Regions from separate parts of the Salinivibrio sp. AR647 genome, predicted to be linked through region 1. Evidence: predicted binding sites of a transcription regulator. Region 1 holds the regulator's gene; each other region holds the start of a gene.
What was found. The regulator MetJ, encoded in region 1, represses methionine synthesis genes. The targets are predictions, from matches to a motif close to TTAGACNTNTANANGTCTAA.
Positions count from the first base shown of each region.

Region 2: metN (methionine ABC transporter ATP-binding protein MetN) is a predicted target of MetJ. The motif match lies at 1,780-1,799, and genes of this name have one in related genera.
Region 3: metH (methionine synthase) is a predicted target of MetJ. The motif match lies at 1,913-1,932, and genes of this name have one in related genera.

Region 1 covers NZ_MUFE01000009.1:97,804-102,094, forward strand. The annotation lists gene rpmE (50S ribosomal protein L31) at 92-307, shown strand; gene BZG76_RS11995 (malic enzyme-like NAD(P)-binding protein) at 563-1,807, shown strand; gene metJ (met regulon transcriptional regulator MetJ) at 1,907-2,224, opposite strand; gene metB (cystathionine gamma-synthase) at 2,411-3,571, shown strand; gene BZG76_RS12010 (bifunctional aspartate kinase/homoserine dehydrogenase II) at 3,647-4,291, shown strand, end outside.
Region 2 covers NZ_MUFE01000002.1:66,679-70,969, reverse strand. The annotation lists gene BZG76_RS02875 (amidohydrolase) at 1-1,015, shown strand, start outside; gene BZG76_RS02870 (LysE family translocator) at 1,016-1,654, opposite strand; gene metN (methionine ABC transporter ATP-binding protein MetN) at 1,918-2,952, shown strand; gene BZG76_RS02860 (methionine ABC transporter permease) at 2,942-3,628, shown strand; gene metQ (methionine ABC transporter substrate-binding lipoprotein MetQ) at 3,683-4,291, shown strand, end outside.
Region 3 covers NZ_MUFE01000001.1:366,591-370,881, forward strand. The annotation lists gene metH (methionine synthase) at 1-1,855, opposite strand, end outside; gene BZG76_RS01690 (cation:proton antiporter) at 2,038-3,330, shown strand; gene metA (homoserine O-acetyltransferase MetA) at 3,371-4,291, opposite strand, start outside.

The DNA of each region.
Region 1 (4,291 bases):
ATTGCGCGCCTTAGAAAATATTTGTTAACGACGTGTGGTGCCCGGCTTAGGATCGGGAGAGCGACACGGCCTTTAAAATGAGGTTATCCCTATGAAAGCTGGTATCCATCCAGAGTACAAAGCCGTCACAGCAAAATGCTCTTGCGGTAACGAATTTGCGTTCAGCACAACCCTAGGTAAAAACATCAACCTAGACGTGTGTGACAAATGTCACCCATTCTACACCGGTAAGCAGCGTATCCTTGATGCTGGTGGCCGTGTTGATCGCTTTAAGAAACGTTTCGGTGCCCTTAGCAGCAAAAAATAAGCAGCTATTGACCGAATATAGAGAAGGGACGCATCAGCGTCCCTTTTTTTGATCGTATCGTCCTAGTATTCGGACAACAGGTCCGAGCATCATCGCGAATACGGCGTTAGTACTGGTGGACGTTTCCCCGCTGCGTTACCATCTTTACCCTTATACAAACCTTTCCTGTGTGGTTTGTAGAGTGTCTGGCTAATATCGGTCATCCTTCCCTGCCGGTATTGGTTACCCCTTCACGATAATAACTAGGAAAACGACATGTCGGACGATAAACGCCAGCAAGCGCTGGATTATCATGCATACCCTACACCCGGAAAAATCTCTGTCGAACTCAGTAAGCCTGCTGATTCAGCGGCGGATCTTGCTCTCGCCTACAGCCCAGGCGTTGCTGAACCTGTGCGTGAAATAGCCCAAGATGCGGATGCCGTATATCGCTATACCGGTAAAGGCAATATGGTTGCGGTGATCTCAAACGGCACCGCGATTTTGGGGTTAGGGAATTTAGGGCCGATGGCGTCAAAGCCTGTCATGGAAGGCAAAGCGTTATTGTTCAAGCGTTTTGCCGGCTTGGACTCGATCGACATTGAAGTTAAACACCGCACCATCGATGAGTTTGTTGATACCGTAGCCAATATTGCTGACACCTTTGGCGGTATCAACCTTGAAGATATCAAAGCCCCAGATTGTTTTGAGATCGAAAAGCAGCTGATTGAACGCTGTGAAGTGCCTGTCTTCCATGATGATCAACATGGTACCGCGATTGTCACTGCTGCGGGGATGCTTAACGCGCTCGAGTTGCAAGGCAAAGATATTGGTGAAGCCACCATCGTGTGTCTCGGTGCGGGTGCCGCTGCGGTGGCCTGTATGGAGCTATTGATTAAATGTGGCGCCCAGCGCGAAAAGATTTACATGCTGGATCGCAAAGGGGTGATTCACACCCGTCGTGATGACATTAACAAGTATAAGCAGCTGTTTGCCAATAACACGGATAAGCGTACCCTCGAAGATGTGATTGAAGGTGCGGATCTCTTTGTTGGCGTATCAGGCCCGGATTTGCTCTCGCCTGAGGCATTAAAACTGATGGCGGATAAGCCTGTCGTGTTTGCCTGCTCAAACCCAGATCCTGAAATTAACCCAGAGGTTGCGCACCAAGTCCGGGATGATCTGATCATTGGAACGGGGCGTTCGGATTACCCGAATCAGGTGAATAACGTCTTGTGTTTCCCGTTTATTTTCCGGGGAGCATTAGATGTGCGTGCCAGTGAGATTAATGATGCGATGAAGTTGGCCGCCGTTGAAGCGATTCGTGGTTTGGCGAAAGAGCCTGTACCACAATCGGTCTTAGATGCCGCGGGCTTGTCTTCACTCAGTTTTGGCCCGGATTACATCATTCCCAAGCCGATGGATGCCCGTTTACTGCCCAAGGTAGCACGTGCCGTGGCGCTTGCGGCCGTCGAAACCGGCGTAGCCCGTATTGAGATGCCAGACAACTATATGTTGTAAAGAAAACATGTTGTAAAGAAAATATGTTGTAAGTAGAACATGTTATAAGTCGAAAACAGTGTCTTACCATAAAAAAACCGCCGATGGCGGTTTTTTTGTTTAGTATTCACTGTCGTCAAACTCAATACCCAACTCTTCCATGATCCGACGTGCCTCGGCAGGAATGCTATCGGGTTTATCCTTACGGATGTCGTCATCGGTTGGCAGAGGCTGCCCGGTATAGGCATGTAAAAATGCCTCACACAATAGCTCACTGTTGGTCGCATGACGCAGGTTATGAACCTGACGGCGAGTGCGCTCATCAGTAAGAATTTTTAATACTTTAAGTGGGATAGAGACGGTGATCTTCTTTACCTGCTCTTTCTTTTTACCATGTTCGGCATACGGATTAATGTAATCGCCGTTCCACTGCGCCATGTCTCACCTATCTTGATTATGGAATACCCAGAATGATGCTGCGGAGATTTTAGCTATATTAACCGCCACATGCAAAGGTGTTTAGACGTCTAGAAGTGTTGACGTCCCAAAAGCGCCGAGGTAAAGTAGTATGATGACGACTGGATCACGTAAACCGTGCCAGCGCAACAAGAGCAAGGATGAACCATGACAGGTAAAAAAACCGACACCATTGCCGTTCGAACAGGAATTGGCACTGACACGCAACATCATGCGGTTGTGCCGCCTTTGTATTTATCAACCAACTATCGTTTTCCTGCTTTTGGCGACGTTCCCACTTATGATTATGCCCGTGGGGGCAATCCAACTCGAGCTCAGTTAGAGCAAGCGTTAACGGAACTGGAAGGCGGAGCCGGTGCCGTGGTGACCAACTGTGGGATGGCAGCCATTAACTTGGTGTTGTCTTTACTGGATGCAGGGGATCATATTGTTGCACCGCACGACTGTTATGGTGGTACCTATCGCTTGTTAGAGTCACGCGCCAAGCAAGGGATTTGGCAGGTCAGTTTTGTCGATCAATCTGATCACCAGGCGTTAACCGCTGCGCTGGCAAAACAGCCGAAACTGGTGTTAGTTGAAACACCCTCTAATCCGCTATTGCGTGTGGTCGATATTGCTAAAATCTGCCAACAGGCCCACCAAGTGGGGGCATGGGTGGTGGTCGATAACACCTTTTTATCGCCAGCACTCCAACAGCCTTTTTCACTGGGTGCGGACATCATCGTGCATTCCACTACTAAATTTATTAATGGTCACTCTGATATTGTCGGTGGCGCTGTAGTGGCGAAGACGCCTGAATTGGCTGCAACATTAGCGTGGTGGGGCAACTGCTTGGGCGCGACAGGCAACGCCTTTGACAGTTATATGACATTGCGAGGGTTGCGTACCTTGGGCGCTCGGGTTAAACAACATCAGCAAAATACGCAAGCGGTATTAACCTATTTGCAAACAGTCCCTGCGGTGCGGCAACTCTACTATCCCGGTTTGGCGACACATCCAGGCCATGAGATTGCCGCCCGTCAGCAGTTTGGATTTGGTAGTATGCTCAGCCTCGAGCTGGACACGGACTCCGCTGGGATCGCACGTTTTATTGAAGGCTTATCTTTATTTGCGCTTGCCGAGTCGCTGGGCGGGGTAGAAAGTCTGGTCACGCATCCAGGGTCAATGACCCATCGTGCGATGAGTGATGACGCGCAAGCCGAGGCTGGCATTACCCGGACGTTGTTGCGTTTTTCTATTGGACTAGAAGACGCAGAAGACTTAGTGGCCGATTTGGCGCATGCCTTCGCCCATTTAGCTAACCAGTAAAACCGATTGCTATAGGTGTTGCTGTCATAGCACGCCGCTTTATTGATATTTATTGAGACCAAGAGAGACCTCGCCATGCACGCGCAACCGATGGACACCGCCCCCGAATCACAACGCCAATTGCATAAATTTGGTGGCAGCAGTTTAGCGAGCCCAGATTGTTATCGCCGTGTGGTCGATGTGCTGACGGCGCATGCAAAGGCGCACGACTTAATTGTGGTCTCTGCGGCGGGGAAAACGACCAATCAGCTCATTGCTTGGCTCGCTCAACTGGGCAAAGATGGCCGGTTGGCGCATGAGACCTTGCAAGGCGTCCGTGCCTTTCAGCAAGACTTGATTGAAAATCTGATCAACGGTGATCACAAACAACAGTTGGTTGATGCCTTATCTGCTGACATCGCGACGATCGCGTCGCTCGGGGAGACAGCGCTGAGCGACAGCGTACAAGCCGATGTGCAAGGGTTCGGAGAGGTTTGGTCGGCGCGTTTATTAGCTGCGCTGCTTAATCAGCAGTGTCGTCAGGCGGTGATGTTGGACTCGCGCCACTGTTTACGCGCGGAACGTGCGGCTCAACCTGAGGTCGATCGCGGCGCATCATGGCCACTGTTACGGCAGCAACTTTCTCAGCACACGCAATCTCACGTCGTTATTACGGGGTTTATGGCGCAAAATCAAGCTGGGGAAACCGTACTTTTGGGGCGTAACGGGTCAGATTATTCG
Region 2 (4,291 bases), on a different contig from region 1:
TCTCACCCCCCATACCGACGTGGGCGGTCACGGTATTGTGGTAGACATTGCAGGTCGCGAGCCAGGGCCAACCACCTTGTTACGCGCCGACTTTGATGCGTTACCCATTCACGAACACACCCAACTTGATTATGCATCCTGTCACGATGGCATCATGCATGCCTGCGGTCACGATGGCCATGCTGCCGCCTTGCTTGCCGTCGCTGCCGAGCTATGCCAAACACCCCCTAAACAGGGGACTGTCATTCTCGCTTTTCAGCCTGCTGAAGAAACCGGCGAAGGTGCAGCACGTCTGTGTGCCGATCCGCTTTTAGTAACCCGCCACATCGACAATGTTTATGCCTTTCATAATCTGCCAGGCTTTGCCCAACATCAGATAGTGGTGCGCCCAAGCACCTTTGCCTGCGCCTCAACCGGTGTTGCGATTCGGTTGCACGGCAAAACCTCCCATGCCGCTTACCCAGAGCGCGGGGTCAGCCCGGCAAACGCCATGAGTGACGTGATGCGTATGCTTACACAACTTCCTGACGCTTATCCTTCCACGTTCAGCTTAGTGACGCTAGTTCACGCCCAACTTGGCGACCCCGCGTTTGGCGTTGCGCCCGGCGAGGCCACCGTGATGGCGACCCTACGCAGCGACGACAACGCCACGTTTCATGCCATGCAAACCCGGTTAGTCGATCACGTAAACGCCATCGCCGACCGAGCAAAATTAACCGTGGATCTAAGTTGGCACGAGCCGTTTATTGCCGCCGAAAACAGCACAGCGCATAACCAAGTCGTGGTCAACGCGGCGCAATCGCTGGGGTTAGAGGTTCACTGGCTTAAGGGGCCCATGCGTTGGTCAGAAGATGTCGCCGAATTTCTTGCCCGCTGGCCCGGCGCATTATTTGGCATTGGCAGCGGCGAGCACCACCCACAGCTGCACAACCCTGACTATGACTTCCCGGATGCGATTTTAGCGACCGCCAAAGCACTATTTTGCAGAGTGATTACACACCATCACGGCCGTTAATTACCCCAACGCCAGCCAAAAGCCGACACCGATCATCAAGGTGCCGGCGATTCGGTTCAGCAATTGCACATTACCCTTTTGCTGCAAAAACTGACGTAAGGTGCGCCCACCGCTGGCATACAACATTAAACAACTGAATTCCGTGCAAAGAATGATCAACACCAGCACGCTCAGCTGGCTGGGCAATGAGATCGCAGGGTTAATAAACGGCGGCAACAGTGAGATCATAAATGCCCAGCCTTTCGGGTTGGCTATCGCAGTGACAAAACCTTGTGCCGCCAACGATAACGCAGAGATATCATTCGGCGCCGACGCCTCTTCCTTTGGAATTGCCATTTTGCCACGCGATCGCCACATTTGTACGCCGAGATACGCCAGATACGCGCCCCCCACATACTTAAACACCTGAAACACGCTAGGATAGTTCAGCATCACGGCCGCCACTCCTACCACTGACGCAACCGCCACAAGACCGACGCCAATGAGCTCGCCCCACATCATATGTAGGCTACGCTTAACTCCGATAGTCATCCCCAGGGTCATGGATAGTGTCATACACATTCCCGGTGTGATTGACACAAAAAAGAAGGTGGGAATAAATAGCGTCAACATCGTGGTATCAATCAAGGCAGTTGGCATATCACTTAATCAGAACAAAGAGTTAGAAAGGCTATTAGTGAACACGCTTTAGTCGATGAGATCAAGCACGCTTGAGATCTCGTTGACTGTTTTATTTATAACCAACCGATTAGCCTTATTGCCATTTAGACGTCCAGAAGTAAAAATATCCATTGACTTCATTTTACCTAACTCATAGCATCAATAACCAGAACGACAGCAAGAGCGCGGGATAGACCGCTGAGTCAGTCGGCTGTGATCAAATTTATCGCCAAGGACATGTGATGATTGAGATATCCAAACTCAACAAGGTATTCGAACTCGGGGAGCGCCGAATTCATGCCCTTAACGACATCAACTTATTTATCCCGAAAGGAAAAGTATTTGGTGTGATCGGTGCCTCTGGTGCCGGCAAAAGTACGCTGATCCGAATGGTTAACCTGCTCGAGCGCCCAACCAGCGGCACGGTAAAGGTAGGAGGCGTTAACCTCACCGCGTTATCCAATCGCGATCTAACCCAAGCTCGCCGTCAAATCGGGATGATTTTCCAACACTTTAACCTACTGTCATCGCGATCGGTCTTCGACAACATCGCTCTACCGCTTGAACTGAGCGGCGCGAGCAGTGACGCGATCGAAACCCGAGTCACCGAGTTACTCGATTTAGTTGGTTTAGCCGATAAGCGTCATGTCTATCCGGCTAGCCTCAGTGGCGGACAAAAACAACGTGTCGCGATTGCCCGCGCACTGGCGCCAAGCCCAGACGTATTATTGTGTGATGAAGCCACTAGCGCACTGGATCCTGCTACGACACAATCGATTTTGTCACTGCTACAAACCATTAATGAAAAGCTCAACCTGACCATTTTATTGATCACCCACGAAATGGACGTGGTGAAGCGCATTTGTCACGACGTTGCCATTAYTGGTGACGGTGAATTGGTCGAATCTGGCCCAGTGGGCGACATTTTTGCCCATCCGAAATCCGACTTAGCGAAACAATTTATCCGCTCAACCTTGGATTTATCGGTGCCTTATGACTATGCCCAACGCTTAAAAGATACCTACTTTGACGGCAGCTACCCCTTGGTGCGCCTAGAATTTACCGGCGCTACCGTGGATGATCCATTGATCAGTCAAATATCAAGGCTGTTTGATATCGACATCAGCATTTTAAGCTCTGATATCGACTACGCTGGCGGCGTCAAATTCGGCTTACTACTGGCAGAGATTATGGGCCCGAAAAAAGCGGTCGAAGACGCCATCCACTATCTCAACCAGCACCATGTCAACACGGAGGTACTTGGCTATGTTGATTGATCAACTTATAAATTGGGTCAACGAAAACAACGCCCTGCTTAACTTGCTTGCCGAAGCGACAGGTCAAACCCTGTATATGGTCTTTGCCTCCGGCCTGATAGGCTTTGCCATTGGGATCCCATTAGGTGTGATGCTACACGTCACCAAAAAAGGCGGGCTGCTAGCGCAACCCAAGTTTAATCAAGCGCTCGGCGCGGTGGTGAATATTGGTCGCTCGATCCCCTTTATTATCTTGTTGGTTGCGATTATTCCCTTTACCCGCCTGCTCGTCGGCACCTCGATTGGAACAGCGGCAGCAATTGTCCCGCTGACAGTGGGCGCCATCCCTTTCGTTGCACGTCTGGTCGAAGCGGCGCTTTTAGAGCTGCCACCGGGACTAGAAGAAGCAGCCAAAGCCATGGGCGCTACCCCATTGCAAATTATCTATAAAGTACTCGTACCCGAAGCGCTACCTGGCATTATTAATGGCGCAACCATTACCTTGGTCACCCTCGTCAGCTACTCTGCTATGGCTGGAGCCGTGGGCGGTGGCGGCCTAGGCGATGTCGGTATCCGCTACGGCTACCAGCGCTTTGATACCACGGTTATGCTGATCACCGTTGTCATGCTAGTCGTGCTGGTACAAGCCATACAATCTTTAGGCGATTACTTGGTACGCCGAACCGATCACCGATAATAAAACACAACACTTACCGTAAACGACGGACAATTTTATCAAGGGAGACAGACAATGAAGACCACCATTAAAACACTTTTAACCACCTTAGGCCTCGCCTCCACACTCCTACTCACCGGGTGCGGAGAAAAAGAGCAAGCCGCTAGCGATGCCAACAGCATCACCGTGGGCGTGATGGCAGGCGAAGAAGCACAAGTGGCCGAGCACGCAGTAAAAGAAGCCAAGAAGTTAGGCCTCGACGTTGAGCTGATCACCTTTACCGATTATGTGTCGCCCAACGCAGCATTGGACGATGGATCGGTTGATGTGAATGCTTTTCAGCACAAGCCTTACTTAGATGCACAAATCAAAGATCGCGGCTACGAGTTTGCGATTGCTGGCAACACCTTTGTGTATCCGATTGCGGCCTATTCTTATAAGTTAGATAGCGTGGCCGATCTCCCAGAAGACGGGCAAATTGCCGTGCCGAATAACCCTGCTAGCCTCGGCCGTTCATTACTACTGCTTGAGCAGCAAGGCATCCTAAAACTCAAAGAAGGTGCTGGCATCAGCGCTACCAAGCTCGATATCGTTGAAAACCCGAAAAACATTGAAATTATTGAACTGGAAGGCCCACAACTGCCTCGCTCACTGGAAGACGTGGATATTGCCATCATCAACAAT
Region 3 (4,291 bases), on a different contig from region 1:
TGTTAAGCACCACATCTTCCACCGCCACACGCAGCGATTCAGGCAAATCATCATAAATGGCTAACTGGCCAGCATTGACGATGCCCATATCCATACCGTTTTTAATGCAATGGTAGAGAAACACCGCATGGATCGCCTCACGCACTGGGTTGTTTCCGCGAAACGAAAAAGACACGTTAGACACGCCACCTGAAATCATGGCATGCGGCAGGGTTTGTTTGATATCTGCGACCGCGTTGATGAAGTCGACCGCGTAGTTATTATGCTCATCAATGCCGGTGGCCACCGCGAAGATATTAGGATCAAAGATAATGTCTTCCGGCGGGAAGCCGACTTGATCAACCAGCAGGTGATACGCGCGCGTGCAAATCTCGACTTTACGTTCACGTGTATCAGCCTGGCCTTGCTCATCAAACGCCATCACAATCACAGCGGCACCGTATCGACGGACTAAGTGGGCTTGTTGAATAAACGCGGCTTCCCCCTCTTTAAGAGAAATTGAGTTCACAATCCCTTTACCTTGGATACACTTCAGTCCGGCTTCAATGATCTCCCACTTTGAGGAGTCAATCATCACCGGTACCCGAGCAATATCGGGCTCAGCCGCACACAGATTGAGAAAACGTACCATGGCTTGCTGTGCATCCAACATGCCTTCATCCATATTGATATCGATGATTTGCGCCCCGTTTTCCACTTGCTGCAACGCCACCTCAAGCGCTTCGTCGTATTGTTCTTCGACGATTAAACGCTTAAAACGCGCCGACCCAGTGACATTAGTGCGCTCCCCCACGTTCACGAACAGGCTTTCAGCATTAATAGTCAGCGGTTCTAGCCCTGATAGTCGACATGCCACAGACTGAGAGGGGCGCGCACGGGGGGCATGTTTCGCCACCACTTCGCTGATCGCTTGAATATGCTCAGGTGTGGTACCACAGCACCCACCCACCAGGTTAATAAAGCCAGAAGCGGCCCATTCGTCGATATGTTTTGCCATGTCTTCAGGCGAGAGATCGTATTCGCCAAACGCATTGGGTAAACCGGCATTGGGATGAACCGAAACAAATCCTTCGCAGATCTCACTGAGCTCTTTGACGTACTGACGCAATTCGGCTGGCCCCAGCGCACAGTTCAAACCAAAAGAAAGCGGTTCGACGTGGCGTAAAGAGTGATAAAACGCCGCGGTGGTTTGCCCAGAGAGCGTACGACCAGACGCATCGGTGATGGTGCCAGAGATCATAATGGGTAAGCGCACACCTCGGGCATCAAAGACTTTTTCAACAGCAAAGGCACAGGCTTTCGCGTTCAAGGTATCAAAGATGGTTTCCAACATGATGAGATCAACACCACCATCCATCAACGCCTCAGTGGACTCCGCATACCCCTCAACTAATTGATCAAAGGTGACATTACGAAAGCCAGGATCGTTCACATCTGGAGAGATAGAGCAAGTGCGATTCGTGGGTCCGAGAACCCCAGCAACAAAGCGTGGTTTTTCTGGGGTTTTCGCCGTCCAGTGGTCAGCCACGTCGCGAGCAAGACGCGCAGCAGCTAAATTTATCTCCGCACTGATGGCCTGCATGTCGTAATCGGCCATGGCTATCTGGGTCGCGTTGAACGTATTGGTTTCTATGATGTCCGCGCCCGCGGCCAGATAGTCGCTGTGTAACGCTGCTATTTTTTCAGGCTGCGTCAGTACCAAAAGGTCATTGTTACCTTTCACATCACAATGCCAGTCTTTAAAGCGTGCGCCGCGGTAATCGGCTTCGCCGAGTCCTAAGCCTTGGATCATGGTGCCCATACCGCCATCGATCACCAAAATACACTTAGAGAGACGCTGTGTTAATCGATCCATTCTTACCCCGTGATATCACCATCCTGATTGCGATAGTTTTATCCTACCACAGCCATTTTGGAAATCTAGACGTCTATAAATATCGATTAATTTTGATCTATTTCAATTCAGCTGTTCGTTTTGAGCGCAATTTCTATTAATATTTTGTAACTCTTTCATTCCTCGTCGTACTAGGAAGCTGCATGTCTACCTACGCAATCCTCAGTTTCATGGCTGCTGCTGCCATCTTTATCGCCTTTATTAATAGTAAAATCAGCCGAGTACAAACGACTATCGCGATCACTGCAAGCTCTCTACTCCTTTCTCTTTTGATCGTGATCGCCGGTCAATACCAAGCCATTCCGTTAAAGGCGATGGCGGAGCAAATATTGACCGATATCCACTTTGATGCCTTTTTACTCAAAGGCGTACTCGGTTTCCTTTTATTCGCGGGCGGTATTGGTGTCAAGCTTCCCCATTTCTCTGATCAAAAATGGGAAATCACCACCCTCGTCCTCGGCGGCCTGTTGGTCTCTGTCTCGCTGGTTGGTGCCGGTATTTGGGGCGTCTTCCAACTGATCGGCATTCCTTTTGATTTTATCTATTGTTTATTGTTTGGGGCGCTGATTTCTCCAACCGATCCCATCGCGGTGTTGGCCATTGTTAAGCGGCTACAGGCACCTAGGCGGATCACCACCCAAATCGAGGGAGAGTCACTGTTTAACGACGGGGTCGGGATTGTTATTTTCGTGACGCTTTTTACCTTGGCGTTTGGCGACAGCGAGCCGACACTCGGTGGTACGATCGCATTGTTCTTACAAGAAGCTATCGGTGGGATTTTATACGGTCTGATATTGGGTTACCTGTTTCACCGTTTGATCTGCGCGACCAATGACCATTCCATGGAACTGCTACTGACATTGGCTATTCCTAGCGCGGGGTATGTGCTCGCCGATATGTTGCATGTTTCCGGGCCACTGGCGATGGTAGTATCTGGCATTATGATCGGTAACTGGACTCGCTTTATTGGCTTCTCCAAAGAGAGTGAGGATCATCTGGACCATTTTTGGGAATTGGTCGATGAGTTTTTGAATAGCTTACTGTTCTTGTTGATCGGGGTCAGCCTGTTACAGATTAGCTTCCATAAGGAAGACTGGATCATTATGGCCGCAGTTGTACCCGTTGTACTGTTCGCTCGTTATCTCAGTGTGAAAGCCTGCTATTTCGGCTTCAATCGCTTTCGTCAATACAACCCTTGGGCCGTTCGTATTTTGAGTTGGGGAGGCCTAAGAGGTGGGTTAGCCCTTGCCATGGCCATGGCAGTGCCGGCTGGTGTGATGGTCGTCCCTGAGAAGAATATCGACGTCCGTGAACTGATTTTAATCATGACTTATGCGGTGGTGGTTTTCTCTATTCTCGTACAAGGATCGACCATGACAGGAATGGTTGATAAAGCCAATGCCGCTCAAGAGAAAATCGATAATCCCCGTGTATAAACACTCTTTCTCAACAAGGCGCCAATTAGGCGCCTTTTTGCTATTCGTCGAGCGTAAAGTTAGATTGTGAAAATTCAGCCAGATTAAACGGCGTCAGCTGATAGACACAATAGTTCAACCAATTGGCAAAGAGTAAGTGCCCATGACTCCGCCAACTCACATAGGGGGGTTGAGACGGATCATCATCAGGATAATAGTTAATCGGGACGACAGGCTCCATCCCTTCTTCAAGATCGCGATGGTATTCATGATGCAGCGTATGTGAGTCATATTCGGGATGACCTGTCACAAACACATTACGTTTATCCTTGGTCGCCGCCAAGTAAGTGCCCGCTTGTGCTGAGGTGGCGAGAATATCGAGATCCGTGTGTTCGTCAAGAAAGCTTGGTGAAAAGTCAGCGTACCGCGAGTGAGGGGCGAGAAAGCTATCATCAAACCCCCGCAATAAAGGATGCGTAGCCAGTGCTTCATTTACCTGGTGCTGATAGACGCCAGATAACTTCTCTTTGCGCGTTTTTTTGGGTAAATCGTAAAGAAGCTTTAAACCCGCTTGAGCCGCCCAGCAAACGTAAAGGGTAGACGTAACATGCTGATGCGCCCAATTCATCACATCTTGCAAATGCTCCCAGTAAATCACATCTTCAAACTGCACCAAGCCCAATGGTGCCCCGGTGACGATAAGACCATCAAAGTTGCGTTCACGCACGGCTTCAAACTGGCGATAGAAGGTGTCTAAGTGTTCCGTTGGCGTGTTTTTACTGGGTCGGTTATCAATACGTAAAAGCTCGACATCAACCTGTAAAGGGCTATTAGAGAGCAAGCGCATAAATTGCGTCTCGGTCTCAATTTTTTTGGGCATTAAGTTGAGTAACAACACCTTCAATGGGCGAATGTTTTGGCTCACCGCACGCGTCTGCGACATAACGAAAATGTTTTCTCGACGCAAAATATTGGTGGCGGG